DNA from 4 places in the Cetobacterium sp. ZOR0034 genome. Region 1 is predicted to be linked to each of the others. Evidence: riboswitches for the same ligand, from Rfam matches in the RefSeq annotation. Region 1 holds a riboswitch; each other region holds the start of a gene.

Region 1 (4,197 bases):
AGGAGAGTTCTAATGAAAAAAAATCAAGTTATTTCTAACAATGTAAATAGACAACCCATCCCCCCTAGATAGGGATTTGTGTTTTAAGCATTAGTTTATGTTTAGATACAGATCCATTTTGTGTTACAAATTTGGATCTGTATCTAAGGGGAAATAACTTTAAAAAAAGATTATTTTTATAGGATTCTTTTAATGAGGGTCACTTAGGTACAGTTGTACTTAGGTGACCCTCTTTTTATTTAAAAAAAATTTCGGAGGAGAAAAATGATAGGAGTAGAAACATTTATAACATTTGGAGCGTATTTAATATTTTTAATAGGAGTGGGAGTTTACTTTTATGGTAAAACCTCCAGTTCAGAGGATTACTTAATCGGTGGAAGAGGAGTAGGAAGTTGGGTAACTGCATTATCGGCACAAGCTAGTGATATGAGTGGTTGGTTGCTTATGGGTTTACCTGGAGCTGTTTATCTTTCAGGATTTGGGGAGATTTGGGTTGTAATAGGTCTTGCAATAGGGACTTATTTAAACTGGAAGTTTATAGCACCAAAATTAAGAGTAGAAACAGAGATTGAAGATACATTGACTTTACCAACATTTTTAGAAAGAAAATTAAAAGATGATAAGGGAACTATTAGAAAAATTTTGGCTGTAGGAACACTATTTTTCTTTACAATATACTCTTCATCTGGATTAGTAGCTGCTGGAAAATTATTTGAGTCGATACTTGGAATAGATTATAAGGTGGCAGTTGTAGTCGGAGCAGTAACAATCGTTGTGTATACATTTATGGGTGGATATTTGGCATCGTGTTGGACAGATTTCTTCCAAGGAGCTCTTATGTTTATGGCAATAATAGCTGTTCCAGTAATGGCTTATTATAAAATAGGAGATTTAGAAACTGTGAAGCAAGGAATAGAGTTAAAGGGAATAACTTTTGATATATTTAAACAAGGTGGAAAGAATATTGGAGTTATGGGTATCTTATCATCTTTAGCTTGGGGATTGGGTTATTTTGGACAACCACATATTTTAGTTAGATTTATGAGTATAAGTGATGTAAAAGAGTTAAAGAAATCTAGAAGAATAGCTATGATTTGGGTATTAATATCACTAATTGGAGCTATAGCAATTGGATTATTAGGAATTCCTTTATTTAAAGAGGTAAGTCAACTTGGTGGAGATGCAGAGAAGATATTTATTTATATGATAAAAGAGTTATTTAACCCTTGGGTGGCTGGAATTTTATTAGCAGCAATACTATCTGCAATAATGTCTACAATAGATTCTCAACTATTAGTATCATCAACAACATTAACTGAAGATTTTTATGAATATATAAAAAGAGATGCTACAGATAAAGAGATTATGTTTGTAGGTAGAGTTTGTGTAGTAGTGATTGCATTACTAGCTTTATTATTTGCTCTTAATCAAAATGCTAAAGTTTTATCGCTAGTTGCATATGCTTGGGGAGGATTTGGGACAATATTTGGACCAGCAATAATAGGTGTTTTATATTTAAAAGATGTAAGTGCAAAAAGTGTTTTATCAGGAATTTTAGTGGGGACATTTGTGTTTTTAATCTGGAAAGTTATTGGATTAGATGCTTATATGTATGAGCTATTACCAGGATTTATGACAAATTTAATAACAGTTTATATAGCTGAGAAAGTATTCTGTAAAAGGGTAGTTGAAGCATAATGAAAAAGGTACAAAATTATTTTGTACCTTTTTTTTCTAAATGTAATAATTCATCCTTTAAAGTTAATCCATACGCGTAACCTGTTAATTTTCCATTACTACCAATAACTCTATGACAGGGAATAACTATGGGAATTGGATTTTTATTATTTGCCATTCCGACAGCTCTACAAGCCTTTGGATTTCCAATAGCGATGGCAATGTCTTTATATGATTTTACTTCACCATAAGGTATTTTTAAAAGAGCATTCCAAACAGATTTTTGAAATTCTGTTCCTGATGGATTTATTTTAAAAGTGAAGTATTTTCTTTTTCCGTTTAAAAACTCTTCAATCTCTTTAAAAGCTTTTTCTAAAAGTTTTGTAAGTTTAAAGGTTCTATTTGAAGAGGGATTGTTGAGTTCTATTTTTGTGACTTCTTCTTCATTTGCTTCTATTTTAAGTAATCCGAGTGGAGTATCAAAAATATAAAAATAACCTGGAACTATATTTTTCATAAGACCTCCTATTAAAACATAATTTTAGATTATACTGAAATAATAGAAAAAAATCAAGATTATTTAAAAAAACATGTTCGTTAAAAGGTTAAAACTTTTAAAAACAAAATAATTGTAGTATAATAAATTAGTATGGTTTTGAAATTAAAAGGGAATTAAGTGAGAATCTTAAACGGTCACGCCACTGTGAAATGGACGAAGATAGTAAAACCACTGGGAAACTGGGAAGGGCTATTGTTAGGATGAAGTTGAGTCAGGATACCTGCCATAAAATTTAAATCTGCGAGTGACAGAATGGGAGGATTAAAAAAAGTGAATAAAAAATTTTTATTAGGAGCATTAGTTGTTGTAGCTAATTTAGCTGTGGCAGAACAAAAAGTTGTAAAGCTAGAAGAAAGTGTTATAACGAGTGAAAATACTTTTGCAACAGTAGCAGATATTCCAAAAAATATAACTGTTTTAACGGCCGAAGAGATAGAGCAAAGAGGAGCGAAGACAGTAGCGGAAGCTTTAAAATTAGTATCGAGTGTAACTGTTAAAGAGATGGGTGGAGCAGATGCGGCTTTTGATATGAGAGGGCAAGGAGCAACAGCAAAATCAAATGTAATAGTTCTTGTAGATGGGGCACCGATAAACTCAATAGATTTATCAGGATATAAAACAAGTTCAATCCCTGTAGATAATATAGAAAGAATAGAGGTTATTCCTTCGGGAGGTTCTGTTTTATATGGAGATGGAGCGATTGGTGGAACAATAAATATTGTAACTAAAATGCCAAAGGATAAAAAGAACTATGGTAGCTTAAATAGTGAAATAGGATCATATGGGTTAAAGAAACAGCAGGCTATATATGGAACTAAGATTAACGACAAACTATCTTTAGAATTAGATTATTTAAAAAAAGAGAAAGATGGATATAGAGATTATGCTAAGGATGATTTAGAAAGTTTTGGACTTAGAACAAGATATAAGTTAGCAGATGGAGAGTTTGGATTTAAATATAATTATTCGAATAATGAGTTTAGAGCTCCTGGAAGTTTAACAAGAGAAGAGGTTGACGGAGATAGAACTCAAGTTTCAAGTAACCCGAAGACATGGAAAGTTGATGGGAAAACAGAGAAAAATGATTTTGCTGGAGATTATGTATATAATATTGATTCTAATTTAGAATTTAAATTATTAGGAACATTTACTCATGAAAGATACTCTTCAAATGGAAGTAACTATAAAACCGAGATAAAATACTTAAAACCACAATTGAAATACTCTTACTTAGATGATAGTTATGTTGTTATAGGCGGAGATATTTATAAAGGACATACAACGGATTTTGCATATGGAAATGGAAAGGCAGAAAAAGATTCATTGGGTGGATTTTTAATAAATAGTTATACTATTGATAAGTTTAGATTTACCCAAGGGTATAGAAGACAAAATATAGAGTACAATGGTTTGAAGGATGATGAAAATAAAAATAAAATAAAATATAACAAAAAATTTAAAGAGGATGCAGTTGAGCTAACAGGAAGTTATCTATATTCAGATTCAGGATCGACTTATGTAAGTTATACAACAGGATTTAGAGCTCCAAATACTGATGAGATTCGTGCTTGGGATGGAGAATATAAACCTCAAAGAACAGAAACTTATGAAGTTGGAGTAAAGGATTACATAGGAAATACATATGTTTCGACATCTGTATTCTATATTGAGACTGAGAACGAAATTTTTTATGGAAAAAATGATTCAACTGATGAGAAAAGTAATAGAAATTTAGATGGAACAAGTAAAAGAAAAGGAATCGAGGTTTCATTAGAGCACTACTTTGATAAGTTGACGATTTCAGAATCATTGACATATATGAGAACAGAGTTTAAAGATGGAAAGGATATTCCAGGGGTTCCAAATGTAAAGGGAGTATTGAACTTTAATTATAGATTTAATGATAAGTTAACTTTAAATAACTCTTGGGAGTATTATGGTAAAGCTTTTGATGCATCTGA
Region 2 (4,197 bases), on a different contig from region 1:
GGCAAAAAATGGAACTTATGGTAGATCAGTGGAACTTGGTAAAAGGTAAATATGAACTAGAGATAGAGTATCAATATTCGGATAGAAAAGAAGTTTTGAAACTAAGTATTAATATGCCTGAATTTAATCCTGAAATATATTTAGATTTTGATTATAAAACTCCGATTTTGAAGAAACAGGAGTATGGTAAAAAATATTTGATTATAAAAAAGATAGGTTTGAATGATTATGATCTAGAAATAACTAAAAACAAGGTAAATTCGGAAGGACTAAAATTGAATTTAGCTAAAGAAGCTTCATTGAAAATCGTTCAGGAAAATATAGAGAAGCAAGAAAGTTTAGAAAATGTTAGAATTGTTCCTTTAAAAGAGGTATATCCTAATATTTATATCGAGCAGTTAAATGATGATATATTTAATGATACGAAAGAGATTTATATAGGGTTAGAGTTGCCTCAAAACTTGGATTTAAATATGAATTATAGAATTGAGGGAGAGGTATTAAGTCTTAGTTACAATAGAGTAAAAAAGGTTTTGATTGATAAAGTTTTTATATTAGCTATGAAAAATGAAGTTTCAAAGACGATAGCCTTAGATAAATGGTATATACCTGGGCAAAAAATATATATTGATGATTTTAGAGAGGTTCAAGGGTATTATTTATTAGAGGAAACGGGAGTATTGTCTGGAAAATATAGTGGTCTTAAAATAAAAGTAAATGATATAGAAGAAGAGATAGATGAGTTTGGAGAAAGTGAAGAGATAGATTTAGATTTTGGAAGAATGAAAATTGAAAATGGAAGAGCTTCTATTTGTATTGATAAGTTAAATCATTTAATTCAAGGGTCGGAAATTAATTATAAAATTTTTGATAAAAATGAAAATATTATAGAGAGTGTTCGTTTAAAGTTTTATATAGAAAATTAGTTTATAAAATATTATTAAATAAAAAAGGTGAGGTGTGAAATTATGAAGAAATTGGTATTAGTTTTGTTTGCGATTTTTTTAATGGGAGGATGTTTTGCTAAAAAGGTAGATGTGTTATCAAAAGTTCTCGATAATACTTACAGTTTAGAGAATGTAATTGAAGAAAGTCAGATTGATGTTTTTTTTCAGAAGGAAAAAATAGTAGGTAATTCTGGAGTGAATAGATATTTTGCAACTTATAAAATAGATGGAGATAAAATTTCTGTGGGGGAAATAGGTACAACTAGAATGATGGGACCAGAAAATTTAATGTTACAAGAGCAAGGGTATTTAAAAAACTTAAAAGAAGCACAAGAGGTTAGAATAACAGAAAATGGAATTCGAATAGTTACAAAAAGTGGAGTGGAATTAAATTTTGTTAAGAAATAAAAAAATATTAATAAATATAATGATTTTGTTCTTACTCTTGTTGACAGGGTGCTCATCAGCTAAAATTAGTGAAAAAGAAAGACAGGTTAGAGTAGTTAAAATTTCAGGCTTTTACAACAATTGGAAGGGGACTAAATATAGATTAGGTGGAACTACTAAATCGGGAGTAGATTGCTCAGCTCTTATGCAACACTTATATAAACAGAAGTTTGAAGTTAGTTTACCTAGGACAACTGAAAAGATGTCCTTAGAAGGGAAAAAAATAAAAAATAGAACTCACTGGGAAGTTGGAGATTTGTTATTTTTTAAAATTGGTAGAAAAAAAATACGTCATGTAGGTGTTTATTTAGGAAATAATAGATTTTTACATGCATCAACCTCTAGAGGGGTGATTATCTCTGAGGTTGATGATTATTGGAATAAGCATTTGTGGCAAGTTAGAAAGGTTTTGTAAATTATACCTAAATTGTTATTATATTTTAAATGTACAGATAAAGTTTTTGTTATAAAAAAATTATATTGGAAAATATTAAGTAAGATGTGTTAACATGTGAAGTACTAAAAAATGACATCTTAATATGGAAGTGTGGTTAAATTCCACTACGGCCCCGCCACTGTAACATTGACGAAAGCACAAAAGCTCACTGAGGTAACTTGGGAAGAGGTGCGAGTAGGGTGAAATGAGTCAGGATACTTTTAAGATGATACTTCGAGGGAGGAAAAATGAATAGAAAAATCATGGTGCTAAGTCTTTTGACTTACACAACTTTGGCTTATTCAAAGTTAGATGAGAGGATTATAAAACTGGAAGAAAGTGTTATAACCACAGATAATTTTGAAACCAATATCAAAGAAACAGGAGCGAATATAACAGTTATAACAAGTGAAGAGATAGTTGAAAAAGGGGCTCAAAATCTTGTGGATATTGTAAGGATGGCACCTGGAGTTATTGTATCACATTATTATGATAGTATTAGATTTGATGTGCGTGGAGCAGGGAGTCCTGTTCATGCAGAAAAAAATACCATAGTAACATTGGATGGAGTACCTATAAAAGGAGATCAGATAACAAATATTCCAATAGCAAATATTGAAAGAGTAGAAGTTGTTCCTGGCGGTGGAGGGATTTTATACGGTGATGGAGCTATTGGAGGAATTGTAAATATTAGATTAAAAAAAATTGATTCATTTTCAGAGGGGAAAAATTATTCAGGGCATATATCAGGATCTGTATCAAGTCATGAATCTAATAAATTTGGTGTTGGTGTGAATACAAAAATGACAGAAAAAATTGCAACAAGTATTGGATATAACTCTAGCTTACAAAGAAGTGATAAAAGAGGCGATGAATATGGAGATATATTTAGTAAAAGAAAGAACTTTGTGCTAAGTACAAAATATAATTTAAATGATGGAGAGATTGACTTTAGATATACAAGAGATGAAAAAAAATATGCTAAAGATGGTGATGTACCAGAGGATATTTATGAAAATGATAGTAGAAATCCGGGGAATATTTCAAGAGGTGAATCACATAGCAATGATTATTACTTAGGATATAGATATGATTTGAATAAAAAAACTCAACTGTACTCTTATTTAGGTTTTTATGAAAAGAAATTTGAAACTCATAATCCAAAAACAGGAACCGTAATTCCTAAAGATGATGAGGAAAAATTTTATGGGAAAATTCAATTAAAGCATAACTATACAGAGAGTGATTATTTTATGTTAGGAACTGATTTAACTAAAGAGATTGCGACTCCACAAGATAAACGAATTGATGATTCAACAAAAGATAGTTATGGAATATTCTTAATGAATGAAAATAAAAGAGGTAAATTTACATTTTTACAAGGTGTTAGATACAATACTGCAGAGTATAACTATTATTTTAGAAATAGATCACCTATTCCAGAAGAGAAGTGGGATACTAAAAATAAGACAAAGTATAATGACTATTCTTACACTTTGGAAACGAGATATTCCTATAATGAATCAGGCGTTGTTTATGGAAAATTATCTAGAGATTTTAGAACTCCGTTAATATCAGAGATGCGTTATACAGTAAATGCTGAAAAATTAAACCCACAAACACAAGATACAATAGAGTTTGGTGTGAAAGATTATATAAATGATACATATATAAGTTTGTCAACATTCTATAAGATGACAAGAGATGAAATCTATTATAGTGGTGAGGAGTATTCGAATTTCCCATATTATAATATTGGAGATACTGAGAGATACGGTGTAGAAATTTTTGCAGAACATTATTTTGAAAAGCTTACTTTAAATACATCAATAACATATATATATCACAAAATAAAAGATTCTAAATTTGATAGTTTAAAAGATAAAGAGGTTCCTTTTATTCCTAATTGGAAATTGGGATTTGGTGCAAGATATGAATTTACACCTAAAATAGTTGGAAACGCAGATGTAATTTACTATGGAAGATATTTTGACTCGGATGATCCTACAAATATCAGAAAAAAGGATCAAGGAGATTATGCAACTGTTGATATTTCATTGTCTTATAAACCTTTAGAATCTCTTACATTAACTGGAAGAGTTAATAATTTGTTTGATGAAAAATATGCAACATATGTGGGATATTGGGATGATATAAGACAATATAATAGAGGGGATGGAAGAATTTATACGTTGGAAGCGACTTATAAATTCTAAGGTAGTTATGAAGAGGCTGAGAAATATTTTAAAGGAAGCTAAAGAAAAAATTGTAAAATCAAACGGTGAAAGAGTTTGTAATCAGACGAGTAATAGTTGTGGTTGTTGTAATTGGGATTATTCTTTGATATCTTTAAAAGAAAAAGCAGAG
Region 3 (4,197 bases), on a different contig from region 1:
AAATCTTTTTGGTCTTTTAGAAGAGTTAAACAAAGGAAAGAAGTTTTATGAGAAGAACAAAGTCAGAAATCGTAGAGATAGATTAACAAATCTAGATATTATGATAAAAAATGCAAATACAATTGTAGATAATCTTTTAGAAGAAGATGAAGAGAGTCTAAGAAGAATAGAGAGAAGCTTAAATAGAAGTGATATTTATAGAGATAGAATGGCTATGAATATTTTATTAGCAGAGTTTCCATCACACGAATTACACGAGGTTTATTATACAATAAAAAATGATCAATGTAAGAAGTTTTTATTAGAAGTTGTAAGCGAAATAAGAGCTGAAAGATAAAAATAAGACATCCTTTGTAATAGTAATTATACTGTTATGAAGGATGTCTTTTATTGTGAATTTGATTATGACAATTAATTATAATGAGCTTTTAAAGTGAAATTCCCTGAATATATTCCCGGAGCTTGGTCACGACTTACATCAGTCGAAGCAGCAATATTCAGAATCTGTTTTCCTGAGTCAGATAATTCAATAACATCATTTCCAGGAGTAATCCATTCACCAGGTTTATTTATTTGAGTACAATTAAATAAAATTGTGAAAGTATTATTCCCATTTTTTAAAGGAACTCTAAAACTATCTCCTTCAGATTTTACACCTTCAAAAGTTATTCTAACTTTCGAATTAGATTCTCCTTGAAGCGAGAAACTAGAAAAAGCTTGATTGAAAGTTCCAGGTAAAATATCGCCGAACTCTAGATCTTTATCAGCTTTTACTGTTAGCGGTTTTAAAACCTTAGCATTAATCTGCATTATTGCTTGATTAGACTGTCCTTCATTTGATAAAAGATTTAGAGACACCACCCCAAATAAAGTGCTTAACATTAAAATTTTTCTCATTAATTCCCTCCTAATAAAAACAAAAAAACCAACTACACTATAAAGTGTAGCTGGCTGTCATTTAAAAGACCCTGTAGCTTTGCGTCATAAGGTTTCCCTTATTTTGCCAAAATATAAAGACTGTATTAAAATAATATAACAAAAAATAAAAAAAGTCAAATACTTTTATTGTATATTTTAAAATGTAGATTAATTGCAAGGAAAGTTGTTTATTTTACAGTAAATAAAAATATGGAATTAATGGTGTAAATTCTTTAAATATAAGGAGATGAGTAGGATGGTTATTGCATTTGTAGGTGGGATTGTTTTAGGGTTTTTATTTTTTTATAGTCTAGATTTTGGAGTAAATGAAAGTAAAAGATTTAAAAATCCGTCATTATTTATATTTATCACATCTCTAGTGAGAATTATTATTCTTTTAGGGGGTTTTTATTTCTTGGCACAAAACAATGGTTATAACTTTTTTGCAGCATTAATCGGAGCTTTAGTGTCTAGAATATATATTGTATATTTTTATAAGAATAAAAGAAAATAGATATTTAAATATCAACATAATATATATATAGCTCACGGAGTATTCTTTTTTTATAGAATGATTGAAAAAAATACAATGTAATGATAATATACCTCTGTAATGGTTCGAAAGATTAAAAGGGAATTGAGTGAAAAGCTTAAACGGTCCCGCCACTGTAAAGAGGATGAAAATAGATTAATCCACTGAATTTTTATTTTAAAATTTGGGAAGGAATATGAGTAAAGTGAATCTGAGTCAGGAGACCTGCCATTATAATCTGCGAGGACGGAGAAGAGTTTAAGCTCTTCTCTCAAATTTAAAATTATATTTGGGAGGTTATTTTTATGAAAAAATTATTATTATCACTATTTTGTTTGTCATCAGCATTAATTCTAGCTCATGGTGAAGATGCTTTTGAGGACTCAAATTTTTATACAGGGGGAAAAAGTGCTATAATTATGACACATTTTGGAACTACACATAAAGACACGAGAGCTAAAACAATCGATAGAATCAATCAAAAAGCAATTAAGGCTTTTGAAGGAAAAGCTGATGTTTTTGAGGCTTATACTTCGAGAATTGTTGCTAAAAGAGTAGAGGCTAACGAGGGAATAAAGAAGTATAATCCGAGTGAAGTTTTGACTTCATTAAAAAAACAAGGGTATAAAAATGTTATTATACAACCAACAAATATAATAGATGGTGTGGAAATGGAGTCAATAAAAAGAGAGGTTTTACTTCATTCAAAAGATTTTAATAATTTGAGAATAGGGGATGCACTTCTAACAGATCCACATCATTATGAAGACGCAATAAAGGCGATAATGAAAATAGCAGCACCTCTAGGGAAAAGAGAAGGAGTAGTTTTAGTAGGACATGGAACATATAATTCTGCTACTTCAGCTTATGCAATGTTTGACTATATGGCAAAAGATATGAATGAACCAATTTATGTGGGAACAGTTGAAGGATATCCAACTTTTGAAACTGTTGTGAGACAATTGAAAAAAGCTGGAAAGAAAGAAGTTGTCTTAATGCCTATGATGTTTGTAGCTGGAGATCATGCAAAAAATGATATAGCTGGAGATTGGAAAGAAAACTTAGAGAAAGAGGGATTCAAAGTAAAAGTAAAATTAACTCCTTTAGGAGAGATTCCTGAAATTCAAGATATGTTTGTAGGGAATGCAAAATTTTTAGAAAAGCATAGAAGTATTGATATTATAGAAAAAAAAGCTGGATATGCAAAAAGTAAAGATATTTAGTATTAAAATTAACAAATTTTGTATATAATGTAGATGAGGTGATTTTATGAAAATTAAAAATATCGATTCAAACTTAAATATTCATGAGATTTATTTAGCCGGAGGATGTTTTTGGGGAGTAGAGGCCTATATGAAAAAAATATCTGGAGTGATAGATGTTGTTTCAGGTTATGCTAATGGTTCTACAGAAAATCCAAGCTATGAAGATGTTATATACAGACATACAGGTCATGCCGAAACAGTAAAAGTGATTTATGATAGAAATATTATAGATTTACCTCTACTTTTGAAATATTATTTTAGAATTATTGATCCAACTAGTTTAAACAAACAGGGTAATGATAGAGGAACACAGTATCGAACAGGGATTTATTATACTGATTTAAATGATAAATCAATAATTGATAAGGAGATATTAATTCTACAGCAAAGTTATTCTGAAAAAATTCAAATTGAGATAAAAGTTTTGGAAAATTTTTATTTGGCAGAAGAATATCATCAAAATTATTTAAAGAAAAATCCAAATGGTTATTGTCATATTGATTTAGAAAATTTTGAATCTATTTTAGTTGATAAAAAATAAAAAGATAAAACCCCGTTTTAGTTTTTAACTATACGGGGTTTATTTTTTTAAGTTATTCAGCTCTTAAAGCATCTATAGGATTAAGTTGTGAAGCCTTTTTAGCTGGTGTGACTCCGAAGATAACTCCTATGAATGTTGAAACTCCGAGTGCTAATGATATTGAAAATATCGAAAATACTGGAGGGATATTTACAAAGTATCCAATTATAAGAGCTAACGAAACTCCAATAACTACACCTACAACTCCACCGATTCCTGTTAAAATAACAGACTCCATTAAAAATTGAATTAGTATATCTTTGTTTGTAGCACCAATTGCTTTTCTTATTCCGATCTCCTTTGTTCTTTCAATAACACTAACTAACATTATATTCATAACTCCGATTCCACCAACAAAAAGTGAGATACCAGCAACAAAAGTTATAAATAGATTTAAAGTACTTAGAATTTTATCAAATGAAGCAGCAGCATTACTCATAGTTTCAACTTGATATAGTCCTTTAACTCCGCTAATATCCTCTAAAACTTTATTAGCAGCACTCATATCAGTAGCTAACTCTTCAGGGTTTTTAGATTCTACAATTATAGAGTTATATCCTCCTGTAGATAGATTATAAACTTTATCATACGTGTTAAGTGGGGTTCTCATAAATCTAGGGATTCTTTGTCCACCCATAACTTTCACAAGTTCTTCTAATGGATTTTTAAAAACTCCAACAATTTTATAAGTGATAGGGCTATTTTTTCTTCCAATAGCAAAAGACATCTCATTTCCAACAGCATTTTCTGAACTACCAAAAAGACTTTTAGCGGTAAGATTATCTATCACTAAGATTTTCTCACCTTTTTCATATTCAAATGGAAGAAAAGCTCTACCGTAAAGATATTCAGCTTTGTCAATTTTCTCATAGTCTGGAGTAGTTGCAGTGAGCTGTATCATC
Region 4 (4,197 bases), on a different contig from region 1:
AATCTATCTTTTTTTACAGCTTCAAGCTCTGATATTGGAGAACGATTTTTTAAGAAATCTATCTTTGACTCATAACTTTTATCTCCATAATCTATAACAATTATTGCTAAGGGATTCTCATCTAATATTTTCTCCCAACTTCCAGTTCCAAAACTAAAGCTACTTTTTCTAAAAATATTTTCAGCTCCAGCTATTTCCATCATTGTATTTCCTATTCCATTTCCTCCAATTACAAATGGTGCTGACTCTTGACTATCATAAGCAAATATTTTAATCTTTTTCTTTCCTAAATTTTTTGATTTCACTTCTTCTATATCTGACTTCATATTTTTTACAACTTGATTTGCATTTTTTTCAAGATTAAATCTTTTTCCAAAATATAAAATATCCTCATAGATATCATCTATATTTGATGTTTTTTGAGATTTTGTAAAAAAAACTTCTACTCCATTTTCTTTTAATTCTTCAATAGTTCCTAGATTTTTAGGTGTTGCTATTGATTGCCATCCTGTTAAAAAAGTTGGATTCAATGAATAAAATAACTCTTTTGTTGGGGCTCCTGCTGCTAAAACAGGAATTTTATTATATTTCTGTTGGAGCTCTGGAAGAATCTCATCATCTAAAAAAGATGTTCCAATCAAATAATCTTCTGCTCCTATAGCCAACAACATCTCAGTTGTAAATTGTGATGTTGATACAACTCTTATAGAATCACTTGAAAAGGTAAGCGTAGTTAGTAATAAAAATAAAAATAATTTTTTCATATTCTTTCTCCTTTGAATAAAAAACGGAAGAGATTATCTCTTCCAAGTTTAATGGCTTGCTTTTCTCCCTCTTGCATATTCAGCTTTTTTTACAAGAATATCTTCAGGTCTTATATTTTCTAACTCTCTAGCCTTTTCAATAAAAATATTTTGAACTCTTTCTATTTCTCCTAATCCTTTTAAGTTTAAAGATACTTCAAACCCATTCTCTTCTAAAGCCTCTTTCCAGTCTTCAGCTATATCATTTTTTGCATGATCTCCAGCAACAAACATAAGAGGCATAAGTGTAACCTTCTCTTTTCCATCTTTCTTTAGCTCTTTAACAACCTTATCTAACCCTGGATATCCCTCCACAGTTCCTACATAAATAGGTTTTTCTAAATCTCTAGCTATATAATCTAACATAGGATATGTTGAGTGTGCTGGATGTTCCGTTCCATGACCTATCATAACGACAGCTTCACTTTTCGATAAATCTCCTATCTCATCTTCTAAAACTTCTAAAAGATGAAAGTAATCTTCTACTGATGTCAAAAGTGGAGTTCCAACTCTTATATCTTCAAATCTATCTGTAAAACTTTCAACTTCTCTTTTTAATGCTTCCATCTCTGTTCCATTTATTATATATGTTGGCTGAAGGATTACATGCTTATATCCCTCCACCAGTAATTTTTCTAAAATTTGAGTTGTATTTAAATTTTCTATTCCTCTTTTAGCTAAAATTCTATTTATTATTCTTGAAGTAAACACTTGATAAAAATCCAATTTTGGAAACTCAGCCTTTATCTTTTTATTTATAACATCTATTGTTTTCTCTCTAGTATCCTCGTGTGTAGTTCCAAAATGAGCAACTACAACCGCTCCTTTTTCTAAGTCCTTATAAAAATCCATCTTCTCTCCTCATATACATTTTTTATAGTAATACAAATTTTTCACCAATAAAAAAACCTCTCTTTTATCAATGAATTTTAAAGAGAAGTCAAATATATCAATATTATGCTTCTCCGTCCTCGCAGAATCTTTAATAATGGCAGGTCTCCTGACTTAGATTCATCCTACTAACAGCCCTTCCCAAAACTTTTCATTTCAGTGGTATTACTGCTTTTGTCCTCTATACAGTGGCGGGACCGTTTGAGATTTACACTCAATTCCCTTTTAATCTATAGAACCATTACTCTTCTTTATATGTAATATTAACACTTTATCGTACAAATTTCAATCAAATTATCTAAAATTTATAACATTATCATCTATTATTTATATTATTTATATCTTAAAGTATTGACTTTTATATATAAAAAAAGTTACTATTAAATTAATAACACACAAAGGAGATAACTCTATGAAAATAACTTCATCTAAATCTTTGTTATATTATTTAAAAAAAGAAAGAAAATTACTACTCTTTTTTCTTTCGATAAGACTAGCAATGACTGCTATAGATATCTACTCTCCTCTTTTAATAAAAAATTTAATTGATGAGGCCTTACCAACTAAAAATATAAATCTACTGCTAAAGTTTTCAATAATTTTAATAGTTTTATATATACTTCGTCTAGCTTTTGCAGTTCATTCTCAAGCTAATGGAAAACTTATGGGAAGTAAAATAAAACAATCCATGAGAAATGACCTTGTGAAGAAATTATTATCTCAACCTGCTGAATTTTTTAAAAAAAATCAAAGTGGTGATCTAATTTCTAGAGTAATAAGTGATTTAGATAGTGTTTCAACACTTTGTCACAGAGGATTAGAAGACTTTATATTTTCGGTTATTACAATTATTGCATCCATTTTCATTATGATTGATTTTGATTTAAAGTTATCTCTAATAACTTTATTTCCTCTTCCATTGACTCTTTTCTTTGTATATAAAGAAAATAAAAAAATGAAGGCTGGACATAGATTGGTACGAAAAAACTCAGGAATACTATCCTCTAATTTTCATGACACTCTAAGAACCATCTCATTTTTAAAAGATAATCATTTAGAAAAATATGCAGAAAATAAATTTCTAGAAAAAAATCAATCTTTATTGAATAGCGAGAAGGAAAATATGATTCCATCTAGTTTAATTGTTTCTGGAGTTACATTCTATTCTAATATAACCCAACTTATAATTATACTCGCAGGTGGATATCTATATATAAAAGATGGTGTTACTATGGGGATTATACTATCTTTCTTATTGCTTGTTGATCGATTTAGATTACGTATTATGAGAATGGTTGGCTTAGTTGATATTTATCAGAAAGGAATATCTGGAGTTAATCGTTTTAATGAGATTATAAATTTAAAAGATAGACCTGACGGTAATTTTGATTTCAACGAGCAGATTAAATCTATCGAATTTAAAGATATAAGCTTCTCTTTTGAAGAAAACAGTATTTTAAAAAACTTTAATCTAAAAATAAATAAAGGCGAAAAAATCGCTTTAGTCGGTGAAAGTGGAATCGGAAAAAGTACTACTGCTTCTCTTTTAAAAAGATCTCTTATTCCAACTGAAGGTAAAATCTTAATCAATGGAATTCCTTTAAACGAAATAACTTTTAAAAGTTATTTAAGCAAATTGGCCATTGTAGATCAAAGTGATTATATAATCAATGGAAGCATGATTGAAAACATTACTCTTGTTAAAGAAAATTTCTCAGATGAAGAGATAAAATTTGCAATCGATAAATCCTATGTATATGAGATTTTTGATAAGTTTTCTCTTGGAAAAGACACTATAATTGGAGAAGGAGGAGTTCATGCTAGCTCTGGACAAAAACAAAAGATTGCCATGGCTAGATTATTCTTAAAAAATCCAGATTTAATTCTCTTAGATGAAGCTACAAATGCACTAGATATCATAAATGAGAAATCTATTTTAAAAAATATAAAAGAGGAATATAGCGATAGAATTCTTATAGCTATAACTCATAGATTAAGTTTACTAGAGGATTTTGATAAAATTTATGTCCTTGGTGAAAATAATATTGTTGAAGAAGGAAGCTTCTCAGAACTTTTGGCTTCAAAAGGAAAATTTTACAAACTTTACAATGGAATCAGATAAAAAAAAGTCACCCAAAGGTGACTTTTTTAATTATTCATCATCAGAAGAGTTTGCTTCACTTCCTGCTTCCATATCTTGATAAACTTCAGTATTTAGATTTCCTAAACTCTTATCAACCATTAATGCATTTGTAACCGATCCGATTACGTTTAACATTGTTCTAGGCATATCGATAATTGGGTCGATTGCTAAAATTGGATTGATTAAAGGGAACATAGCTGCTAAACCAGTACCTGATAAAGCTACTGATGCTGCCATTGTTGCCGTTCCTGGAATTCCTGCGATTCCTAACGAACTGATTGCCACAACTATTATTGACATAACTATTAATGTCATATCTACAGAGTGTCCACTCATATTAGTTACGAATACTATTGTTAA

The links. Region 1 has a riboswitch for cobalamin ahead of L992_RS00850 (TonB-dependent receptor). Riboswitches for the same ligand answer to the same signal wherever they lie in the genome.
Region 2: it holds a riboswitch for cobalamin, as region 1 does, so the genes downstream of both, L992_RS12805 (TonB-dependent receptor) here and L992_RS00850 (TonB-dependent receptor) in region 1, are expected to answer to the same signal.
Region 3: it holds a riboswitch for cobalamin, as region 1 does, so the genes downstream of both, L992_RS06780 (sirohydrochlorin cobaltochelatase) here and L992_RS00850 (TonB-dependent receptor) in region 1, are expected to answer to the same signal.
Region 4: it holds a riboswitch for cobalamin, as region 1 does, so the genes downstream of both, L992_RS07880 (sirohydrochlorin cobaltochelatase) here and L992_RS00850 (TonB-dependent receptor) in region 1, are expected to answer to the same signal.

The regions. Positions count from the first base shown of each region.
Region 1 covers NZ_JTLI01000002.1:61,193-65,389, reverse strand. Annotated here, with positions in the region: gene putP (sodium/proline symporter PutP) at 265-1,698, shown strand; gene L992_RS00855 (methylated-DNA--[protein]-cysteine S-methyltransferase) at 1,715-2,194, opposite strand; cobalamin riboswitch at 2,311-2,479, shown strand; gene L992_RS00850 (TonB-dependent receptor) at 2,507-4,197, shown strand, end outside.
Region 2 covers NZ_JTLI01000113.1:3,773-7,969, reverse strand. Annotated here, with positions in the region: gene L992_RS12820 (hypothetical protein) at 1-926, shown strand, start outside; gene L992_RS12815 (META domain-containing protein) at 969-1,355, shown strand; gene L992_RS12810 (NlpC/P60 family protein) at 1,342-1,809, shown strand; cobalamin riboswitch at 1,882-2,072, shown strand; gene L992_RS12805 (TonB-dependent receptor) at 2,079-4,046, shown strand; gene L992_RS12800 (YkgJ family cysteine cluster protein) at 4,054-4,197, shown strand, end outside.
Region 3 covers NZ_JTLI01000029.1:19,319-23,515, reverse strand. Annotated here, with positions in the region: gene L992_RS06795 (hypothetical protein) at 1-337, shown strand, start outside; gene L992_RS06790 (DUF4402 domain-containing protein) at 412-897, opposite strand; cyclic di-GMP riboswitch class I at 940-1,015, opposite strand; gene L992_RS06785 (ATP synthase subunit I) at 1,175-1,432, shown strand; cobalamin riboswitch at 1,516-1,698, shown strand; gene L992_RS06780 (sirohydrochlorin cobaltochelatase) at 1,756-2,673, shown strand; partial or broken gene msrA (peptide-methionine (S)-S-oxide reductase MsrA) at 2,750-3,253, shown strand; gene L992_RS06770 (ABC transporter permease) at 3,309-4,197, opposite strand, start outside.
Region 4 covers NZ_JTLI01000035.1:25,494-29,690, reverse strand. Annotated here, with positions in the region: gene L992_RS07885 (ABC transporter substrate-binding protein) at 1-764, opposite strand, end outside; gene L992_RS07880 (sirohydrochlorin cobaltochelatase) at 813-1,655, opposite strand; cobalamin riboswitch at 1,776-1,952, opposite strand; gene L992_RS07875 (ABC transporter ATP-binding protein) at 2,107-3,816, shown strand; gene L992_RS07870 (cation:dicarboxylate symporter family transporter) at 3,847-4,197, opposite strand, start outside.